4 regions of the Pseudomonas sp. LBUM1666 genome follow, and region 3 is predicted to be linked to each of the others. Evidence: predicted binding sites of a transcription regulator. Region 3 holds the regulator's gene; each other region holds the start of a gene.

Region 1 (3,464 bases), 1.3 Mb from region 3:
CTGTGGGACAAACCGGCCGCCTGAGTGACGTTCTGGTTAATGTCCTCGACCACATGCGCCTGTTGCAAGGTTGCGCTGGCGATGGAGGCGTTCAACCCGTTGAGGTTGCGCAGCGCCTGGCCAATGGCATTCAGGCTTGCACCGGCCAGGCCGGCCTGCTCGATAGTCAACTGCGATGCACGGCTGCTGTCGCCGATCACTTTGACCGCCGCTTCGGAGTGGCTTTGCAGGCGTTCGATCATCGACTGGATCTCGGCCGTGGACTTCTGGGTACGCTGGGCCAGCAGTCGCACTTCATCGGCCACCACCGCAAAACCGCGACCTTGCTCGCCGGCCCGGGCGGCTTCGATGGCTGCGTTGAGGGCCAGCAGGTTGGTTTGCTCGGCGATGGAACGGATCACTTCGAGAACGCTGCCGATCTGCGTGCTTTCGGCGGCCAGGGTACGAATCACTTCCACCGCCTGATCGATGGTCGACGACAGCTTGTCGATCTGTTGCAGGCTGCCATCAATGTTGACCTGACCTTGCTGCGCCTGAGACTCGGCATCGCGCATTTCGCTGGCGGCGTGCTCGGCGTTTTTCGCGACGTCATGTACGCCATACGTCACTTCATTGATTGCGGTGGCCACCAGTTCCATTTGCTGGGACTGTTGCTGACTGCGTTGCTGGGCCTGGGCGGCGTCGTTGCCCAGCTCACTGGAAGACTGGCCCAGGGCACTGGCGGACACTTGCAGTTCTTTGATCACCAGTCGTAGCTTGGCGGTGAAGGCGTTGAAGTGGCGTGCCAGTTGCGTGACTTCATCCTGGCCATGGGTGTCGAGGCTGCGGGTCAGGTCGCTCTCACCGCTGGCGATGTTGGCCATGGCGTTCACGGTTTCCTGCAGTGGACGCACGATGCTGCGGGCAATCAGGATGACCAGCAGCGCCATGATCAGGGCAATCACCAGCCCCACGAACGATGCTTTCCAGACCTGGCCATAGAACTCGGCCTGCATGTCATCGATGTACACGCCAGAACCGATCACCCAGCCCCAGGGTTCGAAAAGTTTGATATAGGAAGTTTTTTCTACCGGCGCGCTGGCGCCCGGTTTCGGCCAGCGATAGTCGACGGTGCCGGCACCCTTGGTCTTGGCGACGGCGACCATTTCGTTAAACAGGGCAAAACCGTCGGGGTCGCGGATCGCCGAGAGGTTCTGGCCATCAAGTTTCGGGTTGGCCGGGTGCATGATCATCACCGGCGTCAGGTCATTGATCCAGAAGTAGTCATTCTGGTCATAACGCAGACCGCGAACGGCGCTCAGAGCCTGCTTCTGCGCAGCATCGCGGGTGAGCGTGCCGGCGGTTTCGAGGTCGTGGTAATAGGTCAGAATGCCACTGGCGGTTTGCACCACATGCTGGGTTTTCTGAGCCTTGGCGTGGTACAGGTCATCGTGAATCTGCTTGAGCATCAAGATGCCCAACGTCATTAGCATCAGGACGGCCACGATCAAGATGAGCCACAAACGTCGGCTGATCGACATACTGCGCAAGCTGTTCATAACGCTGTCACTCCGATTTCTTTTTCTTGTAATAAATGATCGCCAGCATCCAACCACACTTTGCCAATCGGTCATATCCGACCCAAGTCCAATAACGCGGCAGCGTTAATCAGACTTGTCTGATAGGATTTCGGCCCCGCACGGAAAAACCTGAATCCAAGTTGATTTTTCACGGAATTTTTATGGTTTCGTCTGGATCCTGTGCGCGCGGTGCAGCAGCGACGCTGATCGCAGTCAACGTTCTGAAAAAATATTAACGGGGCATGCCGTGGCGCATCGCTTCTTGGGGGATTGATGGATCTTTGGACTGCCTTTTCGGCATTGATTCTTGGGGTTGTAGAAGGGCTGACGGAGTTTTTGCCGATATCCAGTACCGGGCACCAGATCATTGTGGCTGACCTGCTCGACTTCGGTGGCGAGCGGGCCATGGCCTTCAACATCATTATCCAGTTAGGCGCGATCCTGGCGGTGGTGTGGGAGTTCCGCCGCAAGATCTTCGACGTGGTCATCGGTTTGCCGACCCAGCCGAGCGCTCGACGCTTTACCGTGAACCTGCTGATCGCCTTCCTGCCGGCCGTGGTATTGGGGGTGATTTTCGCTGATCTGATCCACGAGTATCTGTTCAACCCGATCACCGTGGCCACGGCGTTGGTCGTGGGCGGTATCGTCATGCTGTGGGCTGAGCAGCGTCAGCATGAAGTGCATGCCCAAACCGTCGACGAAATCACCTGGAAAGACGCACTGAAAGTTGGCTTTGCCCAGTGCCTGGCAATGATTCCCGGGACCTCGCGTTCCGGCTCGACGATCATTGGCGGTTTGCTGTTCGGCTTGTCGCGCAAGACCGCCACAGAGTTTTCTTTCTTCCTGGCGATGCCGACCATGGTCGGCGCGGCGGTGTACTCGGGCTACAAGTATCGCGACCTGTTCGTTCCGTCTGATTTTCCGGTGTTCGCGATCGGTTTCGTCACGGCGTTCATCTTCGCGATGATTGCCGTCAGAGCCTTGCTCGTGTTCATCGGTAGCCACAGCTATGCGGCGTTTGCCTGGTATCGCATCGCGTTCGGCCTGGTCATCCTGGCCACCTGGCAGTTCGGCTGGGTCGACTGGACCGCGGTCAAGCCATGAATGACGCCAGCGCGCGCAACAACCCCGGACGCAAACCCGCAGGAGAGCTTCGCAATCTTCAGCTGAAATTGTTGGTGTTTGCGGTCCTGTGCGCGCTGCCGCTGTTTGGCTCGATGTCGTTGTGGCTGCGCGGGGTTTCCGTGATTCCCTTGGCTGCGTACGGGGTCGTCAGCCTGCTGGCGTTCTTGCTGTACTGGAGCGACAAACGCAAGGCGCGCGCCGACCATTGGCGCATACCGGAGAACGTGTTGCATGCGGTGGAACTCGCCGGGGGCTGGCCGGGCGCCTTACTGGCGCAGCAGCTGTTTCGGCACAAGACGCGCAAAGTGTCGTTTCAGCTGTTGTTCTGGATGATCGTGCTGCTGCACCAGGTGTTCTGGATCGATCAATTGTTTCTGGGTGCAAATCTGCTGGCGCTGTTTTAAAGCAGCAGTCCGACCTGGGTGCGTTTGGGTAACTTGCTCACCACCAATTGATGGGAACGCTGCAACAAGCCTTGCAGCTCTTCAGGGCCCAACGGGTAGGGCGTTTCCATGATGATCCACTGAGCCCGCGCCAAATACGGCGCCGGGCGGATTCCCGGGCGGTCGCAATGACCGAGAAACAAGTCCTTGTCGACCTTGAAGGCCAGGGATTCGCCCCGCAGATTCTGCAAGGCAAACATCTTGTTCCCTGCAATCGAAAACACCCGTACGCCACCCCACTTGTAGTCTTCCCGTGCACCCGGCAGCGCGAGACAGAATTGCGCGACATCCTCTTCGCTCATACGTCCAGCCTTCATATCAGTCGGTCCCCACAGGC
Region 2 (3,464 bases), 1.8 Mb from region 3:
AGAACCGATCTGCAGCGAGGTGATCATCTTGTGGATTTCCTCCGCCGATTCCTGAGTACGGTGAGCGAGGTTACGCACTTCGTCCGCCACCACCGCAAAACCACGACCGGCTTCACCGGCACGGGCCGCTTCGATGGCGGCGTTGAGCGCGAGCAAGTTGGTTTGCTGAGAGATGCCTTTGATCACATCCAGAATGTGCCCGATGTTGTCGGTGCTGGCGTTCAGGGTTTCGATCTGCGTGCAGGACAGGCTGATTTTCTGCGACAACTCGGTCATCGCCAGAATGGTTTTCTCCACCACCTGACGACCGTCATCGGCCTGCTCGCTCGCGCCGCTGGCGTGCTGGGAAGCATCGGCGGCGTTGCGGGCGATTTCCTGGGTAGCGGCGCCCAACTGGTTGATCGCCGCAGCCACACTGTTGGTGCGGGCACTTTGCTCGTCGGAGCCGACGATCGAAGCGTTGGACGAAGCCATCACCCGTTGCGACAGGTCGTGAACCTGGCGGGTTGCCGACGACACTTCGGAAATCGACGCGTGAATTCGCTCCACGAACTGGTTGAACGAACCGCCCAGTTCGCCGAATTCGTCTTTGCTTTCCACGGCCAGACGTCGAGTCAGATCGCCCTCACCTTGAGCAATGTCCTGCATCGCACGACCCATGGTGGTCAGCGGACGCATCAGCACGTTGATCAGCAGGCTCAGCAGCACGGCAATGGCCGTCACGGCGATGAACATCGCGATCAGCGCAGAAGTGCGGAACTGGCTGAGTGGTGCGTAGGCCTTGTTCTTGTCGATCGACAGACCGATGTACCACTCGGCATTCGGCAAACCACTGACCGGCGTGAACGAAAGAATACGGTCCTGCTTGTTCAGGGTGACTTCCTGATTGCCCTTCTCGATGCGCACACCGGCATTCGGGTAGATGTCCTTCAGGTTTTTCATCACCTGATCTTTGTCCGGGCTGACGATCACCTGACCGTCGGCGCTGACCAGGAATGCGTGGCCGATGCCACCGAAGTCCACCGAATTGATGATCTTCACCAGGGTTTCCAGGCTCAGGTCACCACCGACTACGCCGAGCAACTCGCCGTTCTTTTTCACCGGCAGGGCGATGGTCACCACCAGGCCACCGACGGCAGCCATGTAAGGCGGGGTCAGCATAGTCTTGTCGGCAGCCACGGCCTGTTTGTACCAGGGACGCTGACGCGGATCATAACCGTCAGGCATCTTCGCGTCCGGGCGCTGAGTGAACACGCCATTGGCCTGGCCCACGTAGGTGAACTGGAAGTTCGAGGTCAGGGCCGGTTGATTGACCAGCCCAGGGAGGTCGGCAGTGGCGCCTTGATGGGCGACGTTTTGCGCGAGGTTTTCCAGCACCAGCACGCGGCCGCTCATCCAGTTCTGCACGCTGCTGGCGGTCAGATCGCCGGCCTGCTGGACGCTTGATTCGAGGTTTTGACGGATGGTGTTTCGCTGCAGATAGTCGTTGTACAAAGTGAACAACGCAAAAGCCAGCACCACGACGCCGGAGGCGGCCAGAAGGATTTTATGGCTGAATTTGAGATTCATTTCATGGGACTTCTTATGCAAAAAGTGGGGATGCGTTCCGGGTTGCAACATTCCATGTAACAGCGCAGGCAGGGCTCTGGGGCCGCTCTACTTTGGTGCACGCATGTCTCCTCAGGCTTTCGGCACAAACCGGAGAAATCTTAGGCGTTTGTACGAAATGGTCGGCATTCCTGTCAGTTACCCGCCGAACGGCGTTCCAGAGCGGCTGATCAGTACTCTGAGTTTGCAGTACAGGCGTACTGACCAACCATTACAGCGCCACCCACCGTTATGACTACGTGGCGCTGCGCGGCTTCAACGATGGTTCGGTTCCGTCATCGGTGCTCTATGGTCGCAGCTCACCCGGCGGCCTGGTAGCCGCTAACCAGCAAGAGGCCGCTGTATGAGGCTATCACCAGGTCCAAGCCACGGTGGGCACTCAGGGTCAGCGCAGTATGGGTTTCGACTTCAGCGGCCCTGTGGACGACGACGAACTCATCGCCTATCGCCTGACAGGGCTGACGGATCAGTCCGACACACAGTTCGATCACAACAAAGAAAAACGCTTCGCCCTCGCGCCTACGGTGAGCATCGATTTTACCGAAGACACCTCGCTGACCCTCCAAGCGCATTTACAACACGACCCGGACGGTGGTTATCACGGTGGCGTGCCGGCCGACGGCACAATTCATCAGCGCAATGGGAATCGGATCTCCCCCCACTTCTTCGAGGGAGAACCGAGCATTGAGGGCTTCCCGCGCGATCAGCAGTCCCAGTAATGAGTTGAATCGTTATTACACCGGTGGCGATGAAAAACTTCATGCATTCATTGTCGATTACATGCTGCAAGCGGAGTTCTTCACCGGTGCAACCAAACACACTGTACTGATGGGCACGGACTACCAGCGTCGCAAAACCGTGGTCGACTGGACCAGCGGTGGTCTTGCACCGATTGATGCGTTCAACCCTGTGTATGGAAATTCGGATATCGAATTCTACAGTCCAACCAGTTACTTGCGTTGCTGAGAACAAACCGGCGTTTACCTGCTGGACCTGATCGAAATGGACCAGTGGCGCTTCTTGCTTGGTGTGCGCCAAGCCTGGGTCGAAACGTCCGATGAGAATCGGCTGGCTGAAACTGGCCGGCCTGAGGGCACTGAAATCAGTGACAAACACACCAAGCTGACTGGTCGCGCCGGGGCGTTGTATCTGTTCGATAACGGCATTGCGCCTTACATCAGCTACTCCGAGTCGTTCAACCCGAACTCCCCAAGGAGTCCTATGTGGCCTGATGTGCCAGTCTGAATTTCTGCTACCTGGGCGAAGAACGCAATGTCACCGCGACGGTAAGCTACCAGTTCTAATCCCTCGTCATTCCAACAAAGCCAGCGCCTGAATTCGGGGGCTGAGTTTGTCGTCTCTGTGGGAACATTCAACTGGTTTGGAGGATGGCGTTTCTGAGCGTTTAGCGAGCCCAAAACGACAAAACCCCTGTCTGCGTTAGCAGACAGGGGTTTCGGAATTCAATCTTGACGATGACCTACTCTCACATGGGGAAACCCCACACTACCATCGGCGATGCATCGTTTCACTGCTGAGTTCGGGATGGGATCAGGTGGTTCCAATGCTCTATGGTCGTCAAGAAATTCTGTGACCAGCCCGTTACAGCGTAACGTGCCAGAAAAATTGGTGACTTCTACTAAAACAAAACCCCTACCTGCATACGCAGATAGGGGTTTCGGAATTTAATCTTGACGATGACCTACTCTCACATGGGGAAACCCCACACTACCATCGGCGATGCATCGTTTCACTGCTGAGTTCGGGATGGGATCAGGTGGTTCCAATGCTCTATGGTCGTCAAGAAATTCGGGTACTGAGTCGTGGCCAGCTGGCCTCGCTTCAGCAAATTGGGT
Region 3 (3,464 bases):
CGTGGTGCTGATCGATACCGCGGGCCTTCAGGCCAGCGATCCGGCACTGCGCATGCAGCTCGAAAGCCTGGCCGGTCGTGGCATCAAATCGAAAAATTATCTGGTTTTGGCAACCACCAGCCAGAAACAGGTTCTAACGGCCGCTTATCACAGTTACAAGCGTTGTGGGCTCGCTGGCTGCATCCTGACTAAACTGGATGAAACGGCAAGTCTGGGCGAGGTGTTGAGCTTGGCCATCAGTCATGAATTGCCGGTGGCCTACCTGACCGATGGCCCGCGGATTCCGGATGATTTGCATCTACCGCGTCGTCATCAGTTGGTCAGTCGCGCCGTCAGCGTGCAAATGCAAGAAGAACCCAGCGAAGAAGCCATGGCCGACATGTTCGCTGATATTTACCACAGCCCGACCAAGCAGGTCGGCTGAGGTATTAATGAACAGTTTTTGTACCTACATCGATGGTCTGCCATGCATTGTTCAGTTAGTGAACGCGCAGCCAGTAATGTGGCCTCCGTCTAAGTAAGACAAGGTAAAGAAAATTCATGGGCAGCATGCATCCCGTACAGGTGATCGCGGTGACCGGCGGCAAAGGTGGCGTCGGGAAGACTAACGTGTCAGTGAACTTGTCCCTGGCTCTAGCAGAGCTCGGTCGACGCGTCATGCTGTTGGACGCCGATCTGGGGCTGGCGAACGTCGACGTCCTGCTGGGACTGACACCCAAACGAACTTTGGCCGACGTGATCGAAGGCCGCTGCGAGCTGCGCGACGTACTGTTGCAGGGCCCTGGCGGCATTCGCATCGTCCCGGCCGCGTCCGGCACACAGAGCATGGTTCATTTGAGCCCGGCGCAACACGCCGGCCTGATCCAGGCGTTCAGCGATATCGGTGACAACCTCGACGTGCTGGTGATCGACACCGCGGCGGGCATTGGTGAATCGGTCGTCAGTTTCGTTCGCGCAGCGCAAGAAGTCTTGCTGGTGGTCTGCGACGAACCGACCTCGATTACCGACGCCTACGCACTGATCAAACTGCTGAACCGCGATTACGGCATGAACCGCTTCCGCGTCCTGGCCAACATGGCCCAGAGTCCGCAGGAAGGGCGCAACCTATTCGCCAAGTTGACCAAGGTCACGGATCGCTTCCTTGACGTCGCCTTACAATACGTCGGCGCGGTGCCTTACGACGAAAGCGTGCGCAAGGCTGTGCAGAAGCAGCGCGCCGTTTACGAAGCCTTCCCGCGGTCCAAGTGCTCACTGGCGTTCAAGGCCATTGCACAGAAGGTCGATACCTGGCCGCTACCTGCCAACCCGCGTGGGCACCTGGAGTTTTTCGTCGAGCGCCTCGTGCAACAAACCGCAGGACCTGTGCTATGACAGCCGGTGGCTATAACCTCTACAAGAAGTCGGCACGTGACGCGCAGTACGAGCTGATCGAGCGTTACGCGCCACTGGTTAAACGCATTGCCTACCACTTGCTGGCGCGTCTGCCAGCCAGTGTCCAGGTCGAAGACCTGATCCAAGCCGGGATGATCGGCCTGCTTGAAGTGTCGACCAAATACGACGCCAGCAAAGGCGCGAGTTTCGAGACGTACGCGGGCATTCGAATCCGCGGCGCGATGCTCGATGAAGTACGCAAGGGGGACTGGGCGCCACGTTCGGTCCACCGCAATACCCGGATGGTCAGCGACGCGATTCGCTCGATTGAAGCTAAAACCGGTCGTGACGCTAAAGATCACGAGGTTGCGGCCGAACTCCAATTGAGTCTCGACGATTATTACGGGATTTTGAACGACACCCTGGGCAGCCGGTTATTCAGTTTCGACGATCTGTTGCAGGACGGCGAACACGAAGGGCTGCACGAGGATGGCGCCAGTGCTCATCTCGAGCCGTCACGCGATCTGGAAGATGAACGCTTCCAGGCGGCGCTGGCGGACGCGATTGCCAATTTGCCGGAGCGTGAGCGACTGGTGTTGGCGCTGTACTACGACGAAGAGTTGAATCTCAAGGAAATCGGTGAGGTCCTGGGGGTCAGCGAATCTCGGGTCAGCCAGTTACACAGCCAGTGCGCGGCCCGTTTGCGGGGGCGTTTGGGGGAGTGGCGAGCGCGCTGAAGGCAGTGTGGGGACACTGCGAACGCGGCTGGTGGGGTGTTGAACCTTACCGGTCCCGATCTGTTGTGCTCCAGACAGTCATTGAGTGCTTTGCCGGATTGATTGAAATGGCGCGTCCAGGTGCTGGGCGCGTTTAAGACTGCTTGGAGGTCGAATTGGACAAGAACATGAAAATCCTCATCGTTGATGACTTCTCAACGATGCGGCGGATCATTAAAAACCTGTTGCGTGACCTTGGGTTCACCAACACGGTCGAGGCCGACGATGGCACTACCGCCATTCCGGTTCTCAACAGCGGCAGCATCGACTTTCTGGTAACAGACTGGAACATGCCTGGCATGACCGGTATCGACCTGCTGCGCCACGTGCGTGCCGATGAAAAGCTCAAGCACCTGCCGGTGCTGATGGTGACCGCTGAAGCCAAGCGCGAGCAGATCATCGAGGCAGCCCAGGCCGGTGTTAACGGCTATGTGGTCAAGCCCTTCACGGCCCAGGCGTTAAAAGAAAAAATCGAGAAGATTTTCGAACGCATCGGTTGATGTGCGAAGCCACTGCGCCACGGGGGAGCTATGGAGCATAACGAGTCTTCACAGGGCGATTTCGAATCGACTCTGAAAAAACACGCGGTCGAACTGGTCGAAAGCCTTGAAAAAGGCAGGTTCGGCGACGCTGTGCAACTGATCCATGAGCTCAATCAGACCCGTGACCGTGGCCTGTATCAGGAAGTGGGCAAGCTCACCCGCGAGCTGCATAGCGCGATCGTCAATTTCCAGATTGACCCGCACATGCCGCAAGCGGAGGAAGTCTCGCAGATCACGGATGCCACCGAGCGTCTGGGTTATGTGGTCAAGCTGACCGAGGCTGCTGCCAACCGCACCATGGACCTGGTGGAAAACGCCACGCCGCTGGTCAACGGCCTGAGCAACGAAGCCCAGGCCTTGAGCACCGATTGGGGACGGTTCATGCGTCGCGAAGTCGGGGCTGAAGAGTTCCGCGAACTGGCCCGGCGAGTCGACGGTTTCCTGACACGCAGCAGCGAAGACAATCGCGTTGTGTCGAGCAACCTCAACGACATTCTGCTCGCTCAGGATTACCAGGACCTCACCGGTCAGGTGATCAAGCGTGTGACCCAATTGGTCACCGAAGTTGAAAGCAACCTGCTCAAGCTCGTGCTTATGGCCAGTCAGGTGGACCGCTTTGCGGGCATCGAACATGACCGTGAAGCGATGCTGGCAGAAAAAGATCCGCAAAAACATCTCTCTCAGGGTGAAGGTCCGCAGATTCATGCCGATAAAAGAGAAGACGTTGTGTCCGGTCAGGACGATGTGGACGATTTGCTATCCAGTCTTGGATTTT
Region 4 (3,464 bases), 3.0 Mb from region 3:
AAAAACGGGCAGTCACCGCAAGGGACTGCCCGTTTTCTATTGAAGTGTCTTATTACATGTCGTCTTTGTCGAAGCGCCGCGCTTCGCGCTGAAGCTGATAGACGAACCGCTCGACCTGCCGCTGCACCAGCCCGCTCATGTTGTGAAAGCGTACGCCGGCGAAGGTGATGGAGATCCTTTCTTCGAAGTGCAGGTAACGCAGCTCGACGGGTGCCGTCATGTTGCCAAAGGGCAGGGCGGCGACGAAGCGGTCATAGACCTGGCCCAGTTGCAGGCTGTCCGTGATGTCGCCTTCGAAGCGCAACTTGCAGCCGGTGGCGGAGATGTCCAATAGCTTGCCGCTGATCGGCGACTTGAGCTTTTCACCACCCAGATCGACGTTGACCAGTTGTGCCAGCTTCAACGCTGCGCGGAATGCATTACGACGCTGGTGGTAAACCACCTCGGCGGGCAGGGCGCCACGGTAGCAGCGACCGCCACCGGATTCGTCGATGGTCAACGGGCCGTTGCTTTCCCAGGCAATACGCACGCCGTCATGAAAGCCTTCGACCTTGAATGGTTCGCCAGCCAGCAGGAAGCGTTCACCGTCGCGGGGAATCATTTCATCCAGGGCCATCATGTTGCTTTCACGGTCAAGGTCCACCAGATAACTCTGGAAGCGCTGGCTGCGCTCATGGAACGTGATGATCAGCGGATCGTGGCTGTCTTGCAGCTGACGCAGGTTGCCGGAGATCTCAAGGGGCGTGGTGAGCACCTTGGGTGGCTGCGGAGCATCTTCCGCGCTTAAGGCATTGAACACGGTTCATCAATCTCCAGACAAATATGACTACGACTGGCCAGCATATTGCCAGCATGTTGCGCGTCTTGATAGTGCGCGCTTTTCAGCAGGCTCAAGCCTGACTGAGCGGGCGTGGCTTCGCAAGCATGGAGGTTGATCCGCGCGCATCGTAGAGCGCTGGCGGCTCACCGCCGTTGAGGATTTTCAGCTGATTGGCCGTCGCGGCCTGTTGTACCAGGATCGACTGGCCATTCTTGACGTTGGCCGCCTGGCACTGAGCCAGAAGATCGGTCAATACATCGCTCTGCTCCAACAGCTGAGCGCCAATGCTCGAATGGCTGGCAAGTTGCTCCAGGCCGTCGCGATTGGTCGGCAGGTTGAGGCTGTCGAGGATTTCACTGCGCTTGCGGCCATGCTGATCGAGCAAAATGATCAATGCCTGTTTCTGCGCCAGAATCTCTTCGAGCAGTGGCATGTCGCGACCGTGCAAGGCGAGGGACTCGGTTTGCAGTAACTCCAGCAAGTGCTGTGCTGGAGCGAAATCGTCGGTGATCAGTTGCAGTAAATTAGTGTCGTGCATGGCTGGCCTTGGGTTTTAAGCGTCCAAAAGCCTGGCGCAGGCCTTGGCCTAGCGCTGGGCTTCGAAGTTGAGCAGTTTGCTGGCTACACGGTTGCTGTCGACTTTGTAGCTGCCATCGGCAATCGCTGCTTTCAACTCGGCCACGCGGGCGTTGTCGACGGCAGGCTGATCGCGCAGCTTGTCAGTGACCTTCTGCAACTGTTGAGCCTCATTGCTGAGATGTACCGATTCCCCGCTTTTAACGGTACTGGCCTGTTCGGCCGGGGTATTCAGCGGTGCGGGTTTGCCGGCTTCGGCGGTTTCCTTCGCGGTGCTGGTACGTGTACTACCGGTAAGTGACGAGGAACTGTTTAAACGGCTGAAATCGATGACCATGACAAAAAACCTCTGGGTATTTGGACGCTTGCCATGTTTTCGGCCATACCCGGAAAAACTTTAGGCCCAATTATCAATGAGCTTGCGCGCGTCAGCGCTTGCCCTGCATAGGGCACAGTCTAGGGAACAGTCGAGTGGCGCGCCAGTGTTCTACATGGCCACTTCCACCTGGCCGGGCGCGATGACTTGTGCCTTGATGACCCGCTGGGAGTTGAGGTTTTTCACCCGAATCTGTTCGCGCAAGCCGCCGTTGGACAGCGCTTCACCCGGCATGCGCACGCTGAGCGTTCCACTACGGGCGGTAATCACCACCTGGTCGCCCTTGCTGATGACTTCTGCCTGTTCCATGTGCACCAGGGTCATGACCTGGTCGGCGACCATTGGTCGGGTAAGTTTCTGCCCGATCGCCTGGTCGACGGAAGTCAGGTAACCCTGGCTGATCAGGCTGATGTCACGCTCGCGCAGGGTCACATCCTGGGGCTCGACGATACCGGCGCGTCGCAGCGGGCGGGTGGTGGTTACAATGTCGCGAAACAGGCGCACTTGAGCGGGTACGAAGACCGTCCAGGGCGACGCGCCCTCGCAGCGGACCTTGACCGTAACCCGGCCCAGCGGCGTGGCCGGGCTCTCCAGGGACGCTGTCAATTCCTTGTCGCACATGGGCATGCGCAGCCGCGGATCAAGCTGCTTGACCTCGATCTCGTAGCGGCCTTCCGTTTGACTGGTGGCCAGATAGTCTTCTACGGTGAATTCAAGAAAGCCCTGAGTGACGCCGATAAGCATGTCAGGCAAGGTAACCGCGTCAGCAAGGGCAGGGCTGCCAGCGTTGAACAGGCAGACGGCCGACACCGCGCAAAGCAATTTGCGGGCGTTTGATGTCAGGCGTCGGAAAAATGTCGGTTCTGTGTTCATAAGAGTTAAAAAGCAAGCGCCGTGCCGTTTAGTGATGAATGCGCGTCGCAACACACTTAAGCGTTGGTGTAGGAGTCTGTGCATGGCTGGTGTAATGGATGCGGTAAACCAGCGCACGCAACTGGTAGGGCAGAATCGCCTTGAGCTGTTGTTGTTCCGTCTCGACGGCCAGCAGCTGTATGGGATCAACGTGTTCAAGGTTCGGGAGGTGCTGCAATGCCCCAAACTGACGCTGATGCCAAAATCCAGTCCTGTCGTGTGCGGTGTGGCAAATATTCGGGGGGCGACCATTCCGATTCTTGATCTGGCCATGGCGACCGGCTCCGGTGCGTTGAAAGATCAAAGCAATCCCTTCGTGATCATCACGGAGTACAACACCAAGACCCAGGGTTTCCTGGTGCGGTCGGTGGAACGCATCGTCAACATGAATTGGGAGGAGATTCATCCGCCACCCAAGGGCACGGGACGCGATCATTACCTGACGGCTGTGACTCGGGTCGACAATCAGTTAGTCGAAATCATCGACGTCGAGAAAGTGCTGGCAGAAGTGGCGCCGACACCGGAAGCGATTTCCGTCGGCGTGGTGGATGTCGAAACCCAGCACAAGGCGCTCTCTTTGCGAGTACTGACGGTCGATGACTCGTCGGTGGCGCGCAAGCAGGTGAGTCGTTGCCTGCAGACGGTCGGTGTCGAAGTGGTGGCGTTGAACGACGGTCGGCAAGCGCTGGATTACCTGCGCAAACTGGTCGACGAGGGCAAGAAGCCGGAAGAAGAGTTCCTGATGATGATTTCCGACATCGAGATGCCGGAGATGGACGG

The links. The regulator FliA, encoded in region 3, starts transcription of late flagellar genes. The targets are predictions, from matches to a motif close to CTAAAGTTTNNNNNNNNNNNGCCGNTAA.
Region 1: ACA056_RS14820 (methyl-accepting chemotaxis protein) is a predicted target of FliA. The motif match lies at 1,666-1,693, and genes of this name have one in related genera.
Region 2: ACA056_RS00615 (methyl-accepting chemotaxis protein) is a predicted target of FliA. The motif match lies at 1,686-1,713, and genes of this name have one in related genera.
Region 4: flgM (flagellar biosynthesis anti-sigma factor FlgM) is a predicted target of FliA. The motif match lies at 1,770-1,797, and genes of this name have one in related genera.

The regions. Positions count from the first base shown of each region.
Region 1 covers NZ_CP166789.1:3,271,702-3,275,165, reverse strand. Annotated here, with positions in the region: gene ACA056_RS14820 (methyl-accepting chemotaxis protein) at 1-1,538, opposite strand, end outside; gene ACA056_RS14815 (undecaprenyl-diphosphate phosphatase) at 1,833-2,663, shown strand; gene ACA056_RS14810 (DUF1294 domain-containing protein) at 2,660-3,088, shown strand; gene ACA056_RS14805 (MmcQ/YjbR family DNA-binding protein) at 3,085-3,444, opposite strand; gene ACA056_RS14800 (LysR substrate-binding domain-containing protein) at 3,441-3,464, opposite strand, start outside.
Region 2 covers NZ_CP166789.1:122,532-125,995, reverse strand. Annotated here, with positions in the region: gene ACA056_RS00615 (methyl-accepting chemotaxis protein) at 1-1,569, opposite strand, end outside; partial or broken gene ACA056_RS00610 (TonB-dependent receptor domain-containing protein) at 1,803-2,817, shown strand; rRNA gene rrf (5S ribosomal RNA) at 3,076-3,191, opposite strand; rRNA gene rrf (5S ribosomal RNA) at 3,298-3,413, opposite strand.
Region 3 covers NZ_CP166789.1:4,565,801-4,569,264, reverse strand. Annotated here, with positions in the region: gene flhF (flagellar biosynthesis GTPase FlhF) at 1-424, shown strand, start outside; gene fleN (flagellar synthesis regulator FleN) at 541-1,371, shown strand; gene fliA (RNA polymerase sigma factor FliA) at 1,368-2,108, shown strand; gene ACA056_RS20885 (chemotaxis response regulator CheY) at 2,276-2,647, shown strand; gene ACA056_RS20880 (protein phosphatase CheZ) at 2,678-3,464, shown strand, end outside.
Region 4 covers NZ_CP166789.1:1,516,864-1,520,327, forward strand. Annotated here, with positions in the region: gene ACA056_RS06840 (flagellar brake protein) at 53-799, opposite strand; gene ACA056_RS06845 (flagella synthesis protein FlgN) at 891-1,358, opposite strand; gene flgM (flagellar biosynthesis anti-sigma factor FlgM) at 1,407-1,733, opposite strand; gene flgA (flagellar basal body P-ring formation chaperone FlgA) at 1,884-2,645, opposite strand; gene ACA056_RS06860 (chemotaxis protein CheV) at 2,728-3,464, shown strand, end outside.